2 regions of the Bradyrhizobium sp. CCGUVB23 genome follow, and region 2 is predicted to be linked to the other one. Evidence: predicted binding sites of a transcription regulator. Region 2 holds the regulator's gene; the other holds the start of a gene.
The links. Region 2 encodes LexA, which represses DNA repair genes until DNA is damaged. Its sites were predicted from a motif close to TGTTCNNNNTGTGTTCNG; they were not measured.

Region 1: a site for LexA is predicted at 2,977-2,994, ahead of NLN62_RS41750 (single-stranded DNA-binding protein). Genes of this name have one in related genera too.

The regions. Positions count from the first base shown of each region.
Region 1 is NZ_JANADQ010000001.1:8,910,785-8,915,980, reverse strand. Features, by position in the region: gene uvrA (excinuclease ABC subunit UvrA) at 1-756, opposite strand, end outside; gene NLN62_RS41760 (outer membrane protein) at 1,021-1,692, opposite strand; gene NLN62_RS41755 (outer membrane protein) at 1,933-2,703, opposite strand; gene NLN62_RS41750 (single-stranded DNA-binding protein) at 3,151-3,642, shown strand; gene NLN62_RS41745 (DUF2306 domain-containing protein) at 3,861-4,259, shown strand; gene gyrA (DNA gyrase subunit A) at 4,428-5,196, shown strand, end outside.
Region 2 is NZ_JANADQ010000001.1:9,028,675-9,033,870, reverse strand. Features, by position in the region: gene NLN62_RS42370 (ComEC/Rec2 family competence protein) at 1-1,250, shown strand, start outside; gene NLN62_RS42365 (hypothetical protein) at 1,259-1,696, opposite strand; gene NLN62_RS42360 (hypothetical protein) at 1,911-2,117, opposite strand; gene lexA (transcriptional repressor LexA) at 2,285-2,983, opposite strand; gene glp (gephyrin-like molybdotransferase Glp) at 3,159-4,370, opposite strand; gene NLN62_RS42345 (hypothetical protein) at 4,597-4,773, shown strand; gene NLN62_RS42340 (hypothetical protein) at 4,875-5,072, opposite strand.

The sequences.
Region 1 (5,196 bases), 120 kb from region 2:
CTCGACGACGGCAAGGCCCTCGGCGAGCTTCAGCGCAGTCTCGAAGCTTTCGGCAAGGCGCTGGCCGATATCGGCGCGCACCACGATGCGGTCGACCACGACGTCGATGTCGTGCGGGAATTTCTTGTCGAGGCTCGGCGCCTCCGCGAGCTCATAGAAAGTGCCGTCGATCTTGACGCGCTGAAAGCCCTTCTTGAGCCATTCGGCCAGCTCTTTCCTGTACTCGCCCTTGCGGCCGCGCACGACCGGCGCGAGCAGGTACAGGCGGGTACCCTCGGGCAGCGCCAGCACGCGGTCGACCATCTGCGAGACCGTCTGGCTCTCGATTGGCAGGCCGGTGGCGGGCGAATAGGGCACGCCGACGCGCGCCCACAGCAGGCGCATGTAGTCGTAGATCTCGGTGACGGTGCCGACGGTCGAGCGCGGGTTCTTCGAGGTGGTCTTCTGCTCGATCGAGATGGCGGGCGACAGACCGTCGATCTGGTCGACGTCCGGCTTCTGCATCATCTCCAGGAACTGGCGGGCATAGGCCGAGAGCGACTCGACGTAGCGACGCTGGCCTTCGGCATAGATGGTGTCGAAGGCGAGCGAGGATTTTCCGGAGCCGGAGAGGCCGGTGAACACCACGAGCTTGTCGCGGGGAATCTCGACGTCGATGTTCTTGAGGTTGTGCTCGCGCGCGCCACGGATCGTAATTGCGCGGAGACTCGAGCCCGCGTTCTGTTGTTGGCGCTTCGCCTTGATCACTTCGTCCATCCCAGTGGTCCCCAAGGAGATTCCCACGCCGCGCGGGCCGCGCCGGCGTTCAGGCGCGCCTCGCCCGAGAACCGGGGATGGACGCCGTTGGGTAGGCTGCGAACGTAGGAAGAACGAGAGCGGATTTCCAGTGCGAGTTGCGAATCGTCAACGGATTGTTGGCGTGCTGGCAGGACATGGCAGTAGCCCGCAGAGCTGCCGCCTCTGGCCCAAGCAAATAGGCCGGCGCAAGCCGGCCTTTCCGTCGAGAATCAATCTCGAAGATCAGTACTTCGCGACGACCGGGCCGCCGAAGTGATAGTTCACGCCGACCTGCACGGTGTGGAGGTTCAGCGTGCCGGACGAGACGGTGCCGGCGAAGTAGTTCTCGCTGCCGAGGCTACGATAGAGGTACTCGCCCCTCACCGACCACTGCGGAGCAAAGAAAGCTTCGACACCCGCGCCGAGCGTCCAGCCCGTGTGGAACTGGCTGTCCGAGGCGAGCACGCCAAGCACGTCCGCGGTCAGCTTGTTGTTGATCCAGGCGAAGCCGCCGGTGCCGTAGAGCAGGACCTGGTCGAACGCCACGCCGACGCGACCGCGCACGGTTCCGAGCGCATTGATCCGGCTGGTGATCGCGGCCACGCCAGGCGTGCCGGCTGTCGCGCTCACGTCAGCCCAGCCGCCATCGGCTTCGAGACCGAGCACGATGTTGCTGGCCTGCCAGTTGTAGCCGACCGTACCACCGGCGAAGCCGCCCTTCATCTTCGGGTCAGTGGAGGTGTTTTCCCAAGCGTAGCCACCGAAGCCACCGAGGTAGAAGCCGGTCCAGTTATAGACCGCGGCGGGGGCCACTGGAGCCTTGGTGTAGGGGCGGGCCGCCAGATCGGCAGCCATGACCGGAGCGAACGCGCTGAGTGCGAACAAACTGGCCGAAGCCAACAAAACCTTCTTCATTTTCAACTTAGTCCCAGTCCCAGTTTCTGTTTTTGCCTTCCGTGCGCGGAAGGACATCGGACGTTCTGGTCCAACTGATGTCGTGCTTACACCAGTAAAGCCGCAAGTTGTGTGCCCGAGATGCCACACCACGCGGAAAACGTGTAAGGATGGCTGACCTGTTCATACCGGCTGTACCCGGACAGCAAAAAAGGCCGGCGCGAGGCCGGCCTTTTCGACAGGAAGAGGTTTGGCGAAGGATCAGTACTTCGCGATCATCGGCCCGCCCCAGCGATAGTTCAGGCGGACGAGGCCCATATCGACGTTCTGGCTGATCCGGTCGCTCCCGGCCGCGATGCCACCAGGCGTCGTGAAGCCGAGGGTGCGATTGCCGAGGAAGATGTGGTCGTACTCGACGCCCACCGACCAGTTCGGCGCAAAGCCGACTTCCAGGCCAGCGCCAACCGTGCCGCCCCAACGGGTTTCGCGAGCCGAAGCCACCAGCACGCCGGTCGGTATGTCGAAGATGTCATACTTGTCGCCGACAACCGCACCGCCGCCCTTCACGTAGAACAGCACGTTGTTCCAGGCATAGCCGATCTGGCCGGTGATCAGGCCGAAGGAGTCGATTCGCGAACGGTTGCGGTCGGCCAGGAAGACGGCGCTGGTGTTATCGCCGTTGAAGTTGGCCCAGTTGCCCTGACCTTCGAAGCCGAACACCCACTGGCCAGTCTGCCAGCGATACCCGATCTGACCACCAACCGTGCCGCCGGTCGCATTGTGGCACCCTTCACCCACGAGACTGCCGGGAACACCGGTCACAAGGCCGGTGCTGTCCACGAAGTCCCAGCATTTGTGGGCCGAGCCGCCGCCGCCGTTGATGCCGATGTAGAAGCCACTCCAGTCGTAGACCGCGGCGATTGCCGGGGGCGGAGCCTTTACGTACGGACGCGCAGCGAGATCCGCCGCGCTCGCCGGAGCCGACAGGCTCAACGCAACTGCACCAATGGCCCCAACCAAAATCTTCTTCATTTCTGTCCCTCCGGCTGTGCCGCTTCTCTGGTCCCCGAAGCGGTCAATCAAGGCGCGACGCCCAATGAATCGATGTCGCGTCAAACCTAGCCTGATCCACCGGTAGAGTCCGTCTCCCAAAAGCAACAGTCGCGAGCGAACTGAGCGGTTCCTAACTTAATGAATGTTAAGCGGTATTTCCGTCCGCGGGAACCCGAAAAAGTTCCATGCGGTTCCATTAACTTGTTAGATGTGCAATCTTAACTTGCTGGTTTATACCGCCACTGCTTGCGCAAGAACAAAGCTGGAACGTTGCTGGCCCGGGTGCTATATGTGGGGATAACCTGCGGGACCGCGGGCTCGGCGACGTCCGCCAGCGTATAGGGTCGCACAGCAGGCGGCAGCGAGCGGTTTTGGCACGGCTCCGGCTTTTTCGAACAATTTCGCAGTTTGGAGTGGAGAGCGGCGATGGCGGGAAGCATCAACAAGGTCATTCTGGTCGGCAACCTCGGCAAGGATCCTGAAATCCGCCGTACCCAGGACGGGCGGCCGATCGCCAATCTGAGCGTCGCAACGTCGGAGACCTGGCGGGACAAGGCGACCGGCGAGCGCAAGGAAAAGACCGAGTGGCATCGCGTCGTGATCTTCAACGAGGGACTCGCAAAGGTCGCCGAGCAGTACCTGAAGAAGGGCGCGAAGGTTTACGTCGAAGGCGCACTGCAGACCCGCAAATGGACCGACCAGAGCGGCGCCGAGAAATACTCGACCGAAGTCGTGTTGCAGGGCTTCAGCTCCAACCTCACGATGCTCGACGGCCGTGGTGGCGGGGGAGGCGGCAGCTTCGGCGAGGAGCCGGGCGGCGATTTCGGCTCCAGCAGCCCGGTGAGCAGCGCACCGCGCCGCGCAGTCGCCGCGGGCGGCGGCCGCAACAGCGACATGGACGACGACATTCCGTTCTAAGTGGACACCCCCTTCTAACGGAATGGTTCGCCGCCTTCGTGAGAAGGGGCAGCATTTCTTACCAATTTGCTGATCGGGCTTGTTTTTGCAGGCCTGCCTAATGTTGCGCATTAAGGATTTCCCAGCCCAGCGATGTGAATGGCATTCACTTCATGTTAATGCTATTTACATCGTTCCGCGCCGGCTTCTCGAGGCGCCATCACCGGGATGCCTCAGCCATGATGCTCGCGCCGCTGCTTGACGCCGCTCCAGCCATCCCGCTCCACGCCTTTGCAGCGATGACTGCCTTCGTGCTCGGCGTCGTCCAGTTCGCGGCTCCCAAGGGCACGCTGCCGCACCGGACCGTTGGCTGGATCTGGGTGGCACTCATGGCCATCGTGGCCGCGTCATCGTTCTGGATCCACCGGATCCGGCTGGTCGGGCCGTTCAGCCCGATTCATCTGCTCTCGATCTTCACGCTCGTGATGCTGCCGCTCGCGGTGTGGCGGGCGCATACCCATCGCGTCGCCGATCACCGGCGGATCATGATCTTCATGTTCATCGGCGCGCTGGTGGTCGCAGGGTTGTTCACGCTGCTGCCGGGACGCATCATGCATCACGTGATTTTCGGCTCTTAAGGCAGGGTTCCATTCGGCCTGCTCCGTCGCTCCAAAGGAGGCTTCGCGGGAGCCGTAAGTCGTTGGAAAAATAAGCGGAAAAAGCGCTTCCCGGGAGCCTTGCCAGGGTGGTTATCAGACCCTCGATGCGCTATATGATTCCCGGACAAGAACTCACCGGATTCCCCCTTGGCTGACGACGACAACGACAAGCCCGGCGACAAGCCGGAGCATCCTTCGGATATTCGCCCGATCTCGATCCTCGACGAGATGAAGAAGTCCTACCTCGATTACGCCATGAGCGTGATCGTGGCGCGCGCGCTGCCCGATGCGCGCGATGGCTTGAAGCCGGTGCACCGGCGCATCCTCTTCTCGATGAACGAGGAGGGCTATACCCCCGACAAGAAGCACAAGAAGTCCGCCGGCATCGTCGGCGACGTCATGGGCCAATACCACCCGCATGGCGACCAGGCGATCTATGACGCGCTGGTGCGTATGGCGCAGCCCTTCTCGATGCGCGAACTGCTCGTGGACGGGCAGGGCAATTTCGGTTCGGTCGACGGCGATCCGCCGGCGGCGATGCGCTACACCGAGTCGCGCCTGACCAAGATCGCGCTCAAACTGCTCGAGGACATCGAGAGCGAGACGGTCGACTTTCAGGACAATTATGACGGCTCGACCAAGGAGCCGGTGGTCCTGCCGGCGCGGTTCCCGAACCTGCTGGTCAACGGCGCCGGCGGCATCGCCGTCGGTATGGCCACCAACATCCCGCCGCACAATCTGGGCGAGGTGATCGACGCTTGCCTGGCGTTGATCGACAATCCTTTGCTCACCATCGACGAACTGAACCACATTATCCCAGGTCCGGATTTCCCGACCGGCGGCATCATCCTGGGGCGCCAGGGCATCCGCAGCGCCTACCATCTCGGACGCGGCTCGATCGTGATGCGCGGCAAGG
Region 2 (5,196 bases):
TGGCCGCAGCATTTTACCTGCTGCTGTCCGGCGCGGAGGTTGCGACGCAGCGCTCGTTCTTCATGACGGCGGTGGTGCTGATCGCGGTGATGGTCGATCGGCGTGCCATCACCTTCCGCACGCTGGCAGTCGCGGCGTTGATCGTGCTCGCGGTCGCGCCGGAGGCTCTCGTGCATCCGAGCTTCCAGATGTCGTTTGCTGCGACCCTCGGCCTCGTCGCGCTGGTGCAGATCGGTATGCCGAACCTGTTTGCCTCGCCCGATCACTCCGCTACAGCGCGCATCGCGCTGTGGGGCGGCCGCGAGCTCGTCATGCTGCTGATGGCCTCGCTGATCGCGGGGCTTGCGACGACACCTTATGCCGCCTTCCATTTCCACCGCGTCACGCCTTACGGGGTGCTCGCCAATCTCGCGGCGATGCCGGTGGTCTCGGCGCTGGTGATGCCCGCCGGACTTTTGGGGTTGATCGCAGCGCCGTTCGGGCTCGATGGCGTGTTCTGGTGGCTGATGGGGATCGGCATCGACTGGATGGTCGTTGTGACGCGCTGGGTCGCGGCGTTGCCGGGCGCGGTCGGCCGCATCGCCGCGTTCGGCACCGGTCCGCTGATTGCCGCCAGCATCGGCCTCATCGTGATGGGCCTGTTGCGCACGCCGCTGCGCTGGACGGGCGCCATCGTGCTCGCGCTCTCGATTGGTTCGACGCTGCACGTGCGCCAGCCCGACATCCTGATCGCGGGCGACGGCCACAGCGTCGCGGTGCGCGGCAGGGACCGCCAACTGCACCTGATCCGAACCGGCAAGGACAATTTTCTCCTCAAGGAGTGGCTTGCAGCCGATGCCGATCCGCGCAGCGCAACCGCTACCTCGCTCGCCGACGGCGTCTCATGCGACGAGGCCGGCTGCGTGACGCCGCTCGCTGATGGTCGTCTGGTCGCGCTCTCGCTGCGTGTCGACGCGCTGGCGGATGATTGCAGCCGCGCCGCGCTGGTGGTGACGGCGAAGCCGGCAGCAACCGATTGCGCGGCAATGGTCGTGGATCGCGAGCGTCTGAAGACGCAAGGCGCGCTCACCCTATCGCGCGAGGGCGACGGTTTCACGCTGCAAACGGTGAAAGCAAGGGGCGCAAACCGCCCCTGGTCGCCGGCTGAGGCCGGCGATAGCGATTTCGAGCTCAGCCTCGCACCGCGGCCGGCTACTCCACGCAGCAAGGACGCTACGCCGTCGGAGGCCGACCTGCAGGCCGAGGATTGAAAGACGCGTCAGCCGATCGGCAGGCGTGTCGTAGGCGTCGTGGTCGTGTGCTGCTCGACGGCGGGCTGCTCTGTCTTCTCGCCGAGCGGCTGCGTCACCGGCAATTGCAGAACGGTGGCACGCTGTCCCTCGACGAGCTGCGTCACCAGCACGTAGTTGCCGTCGGGGAATTCGATCGCATCATGATGACGATCGGGAATGTGCGGATCGACCTTGCCGAACTTGCCGACGCGGGAATTGACGGTGCGTGTCCAGATCCAGCGATTGTCGTAGCGGACGTTGTCGGCGAAGGCGAGCTCGGTGCCCGGCAGGAGGCAGACGGCAACCGAGAGATCACGCTCCGACGCAAATCCACGCGTCGAGGTGCCGCGGAAGGTTGTCGTGACGATCGTCTCGCCGACTTGAGCGGGGCGGGTCGCAACGGCATGTAGGCTGTAGTCACACATCGGAGTGCTCCTCATGCGAGATAGCAGGTCCGCGCCCCCCCGGAGGCGCAGGCCTCTATCAGAGTTGGAAGCCTTCGAGTGTATCGCGTTTGTGGGCAAATCTGCGGCCCGTGTGCGCGTCGCCCGATCACATTATCTTTCCCGGCAAACCAGGAACAAAGCCTCTCGCTGTTAGTCTATCTTGGTTCACACCATTCACTCACGCGAGCTTCCATCAGCGGCCGGCAGGAGCGGAGTACCCTGAATAGGGCCAGCTCACCTGCGGCGCGGGTGCGATCGCATTGTTGGAATTGCGGAATGGCGCGCTGGTTACCGCGTGCTCCGTCTTGCGGATGGCACAGTGGTGTTGCGCTGCATCGCTCGCGGAGGCCGAGCCCGCGAGCAAGGCCGCCGAGAACACGCCCAAAATCATCTGTCGCACGGTTTTTTCCTCTTTATCGTGCACCGCGCATTCGCGCTTGCGGTGCTTGAGGATTAGCTCTGCGCAGGTGTGAGGATAATCGCGGTGGAAGCGGAAACACCATTCCGCCGGAGCGGACAATCCGTCCGCCCGCGTCGCTGCGCGATGGCCGGCAATCTGCCGGGCAATCAGTACTTCCGGTACAGCCCGATCAGCTTGCCCTGAATCTTCACCCGGTTCGGCGGCAGGATGCGCACCTCATAGGCGGTGTTCGCGGGCTCCAACGCGATCGACGCACCGCGGCGGCGGAAGCGCTTGAGCGTCGCTTCCTCGTCGTCGATCAGCGCCACCACGATGTCGCCGGTATCCGCGGTCTCGTTGCGCTGGATCAGCGCCATGTCGCCATCCAGGATGCCGGCGTCGACCATCGAATCGCCGCGCACTTCGAGCGCATAGTGCTCGCCCGAGCCGAGCAGGTCCGGCGGTACGCTGATGGTGTGGCTGCGGGTCTGCAACGCCTCGATCGGCGTGCCGGCCGCGATCCGTCCCATCACGGGCACGGCGACCGGACGCTCGCCCTCGTCGACAGTAGCGCTTGGGCCCCGCACCTTGCCGAGATTGCCTTCGATGACGCTCGGCGTGAAGCCGCGGCGGCCGGCGCCTGCAGCCTGAAGCTCGGGCAGCTTGATGACCTCGATGGCGCGCGCGCGGTTGGGCAGGCGACGGATGAAGCCGCGCTCTTCCAGCGCGGTGATCAGGCGATGGATGCCCGACTTCGAGCGCAGATCGAGCGCGTCCTTCATTTCGTCGAAGGAGGGCGGCACGCCGCTTTCCTTGAGGCGCTCACTGATGAACCGCAGAAGCTCGTATTGTTTGCGCGTTAACATCTCGACCAAGTCCCCCGGTTGATGTCGTTCGATTCCGAGACGTCAGATTCAGCAGAAGCCGCTAGATGCTCGAAACAAATCATGAACGGACACTATATGTTCGATATGTGTTCCGCAACCACTTAATTTTGTGTGAACGCGGCGAAGTTCGCGTCACGCGCGAATCAGATCGCACTCACAAGGGCAGCCGCAACACCTCGCAAGGCGTGCCTGCTTCGGCCTTTGGCGCGAATGGCGCGCGCACGAGAAGTGCCTGTGCCATAGCGAGATTCGCAAGCAGCGAGGAGTCCTGGTGGTTGACCGGAACGGCCACGAGCGTGCCGTCCTCGCGCTCCTCGAGCCTGGCACGCAGATAGTCCTCGCGGACATCGTTGGGCCCGACGTCACGCCCGAGCACGGCGCGCTCGCGGCGGTGATGAACGCGCGAGCGGCCCGCAAGCGCGCGAATCAACGGCACCATGAACAGGAAGCCGCAGACATAGGACGACACCGGATTGCCGGGCAGGCCGATCACCCGCATCGCGCCTAGATGGCCGTGCATCATGGGCTTGCCCGGCCGCATCGCGATTTTCCAGAACGCCATTTCGAAGCCTTCGGCCTGAAGCGCAGGCCTGACCAGATCGTGGTCGCCGACCGAGGCCCCGCCGGTCGTGATCAGGATGTCGGCGCCGCTCTCGCGGGCCCGGCGGATACCGGCGGTGGTCGCCGCAACGGTATCGGCTGCAATGCCGAGATCGAACGTTTCGGCGCCCTCGGCCCGCGCCAGCGCGTGCAAGGCGTAGCCGTTGGAAAAAACGATCTGGCCCGCGCCGGGCGTCGAGCCCGGCATCACCAGTTCGTCGCCGGTCGCGAGAATCGCGACCCTGGGCCGGCGGCGGACGGCAAGCTCAGGATGGTTCATGCCGGCGGCGAGTGAGAGGTCGCGTTCGGTCAGCCGGGCTCCCTGTCGGAGCAGCACGTCGCCCTCGCGGAAATCGACGCCGGCGGGGCGGATGTGCCGTCCGACGATCGCGGCCTCCTTGATCGTGACGCGCTTGCCGTCAGCGACGGTGTCCTCCTGGATCACCACCGCGTCCGCGCCATCGGGCACCACGCCGCCGGTGAAGATCCGCACCGCCTGGCTCGCGCCGACCGTTCCCGCAAACGGCCGGCCGGCCGCGACCTCGCCGATCACGGTGAGCTCTGCACCCACCTTCGTCGCGTCGGTGGCGCGCACCGCATAGCCGTCCATCGCCGACATCGCCTGCGGCGGCTGCGTGCGCCTGGCCGCGACGTCGCGCGCCAGCACGCGATGCCAGGCCGCATCCAGCGCGACTATCTCCTCAGCCACGGGCACGACGCCCGCAAGCACCGCGGCGAGGGCATCGGACACCGGCATCAGGGCCACGGGCAAAACTCCTGCAGAGCAAATCGTAAGGACAGGTCGCGTTGCGTTCTAGCCGAGTGCGGGCGTCGAGGCAAAAGGGGCGATCACGAAGGTGGAGATGAAATGTCGCTCCAGCAGCAGGACGGCGGGATGCCCTTTGGGACAATATCGCGTCGTCCTGCTTCCGGCTCAGAATTGCTGCGCGCGACCGCATGCAGGCGCGTCAATAGACGTCTGGGAGGCCTTGATGGCAGAGACTTCAAAGCTGTCGGTCGAGAAGGCGCTCGAGAAGCTGCGCGGCGATGAGCCGCCGAAATCCAGGAGCGCAAAGCTCGACGAGGAGATCGAGGCACTCAAGGAGAAGACGAGCCGCATGCGCGCGCAACGGCAGCGTCTCGATCGGCCCCAACCCAAGCGCGGTTGAATGCGCCTAGCGCGGCCGCCGCGCGATCGTCTCGATGACGAGAAAGACGGGGATGACGGTGGCCAAACATGCCACGGCGACGACCAGGCTCACGGCTAGCATCAGGTGGCTCCCGTTTCATTGTCCGGATCGACGTCGGGCGCTCTCAGGCTGTGATCCATCTCGGGCAGCGGGTCGCCCTGCGCTTTCAGATCGGCCGCCTTGCTGACCAGCTTGGCGGAGAGTTCCTTGTCCGATGTTGACTTCGCGAATTGGAGAAGGATCGAGGCTTGTTTGGTGAAATAGGCTTTGCCCAACACGATCACGCGTCCGTTGTAGAGATCCCAACGGGCATATGACTCCCGACGCCCTGATCCGTTCCGGGAACTCTGTGCAAAAATACACAGAGCGAGTTGGTTCCACAGTTGCCTAAGAAAGTTCCTG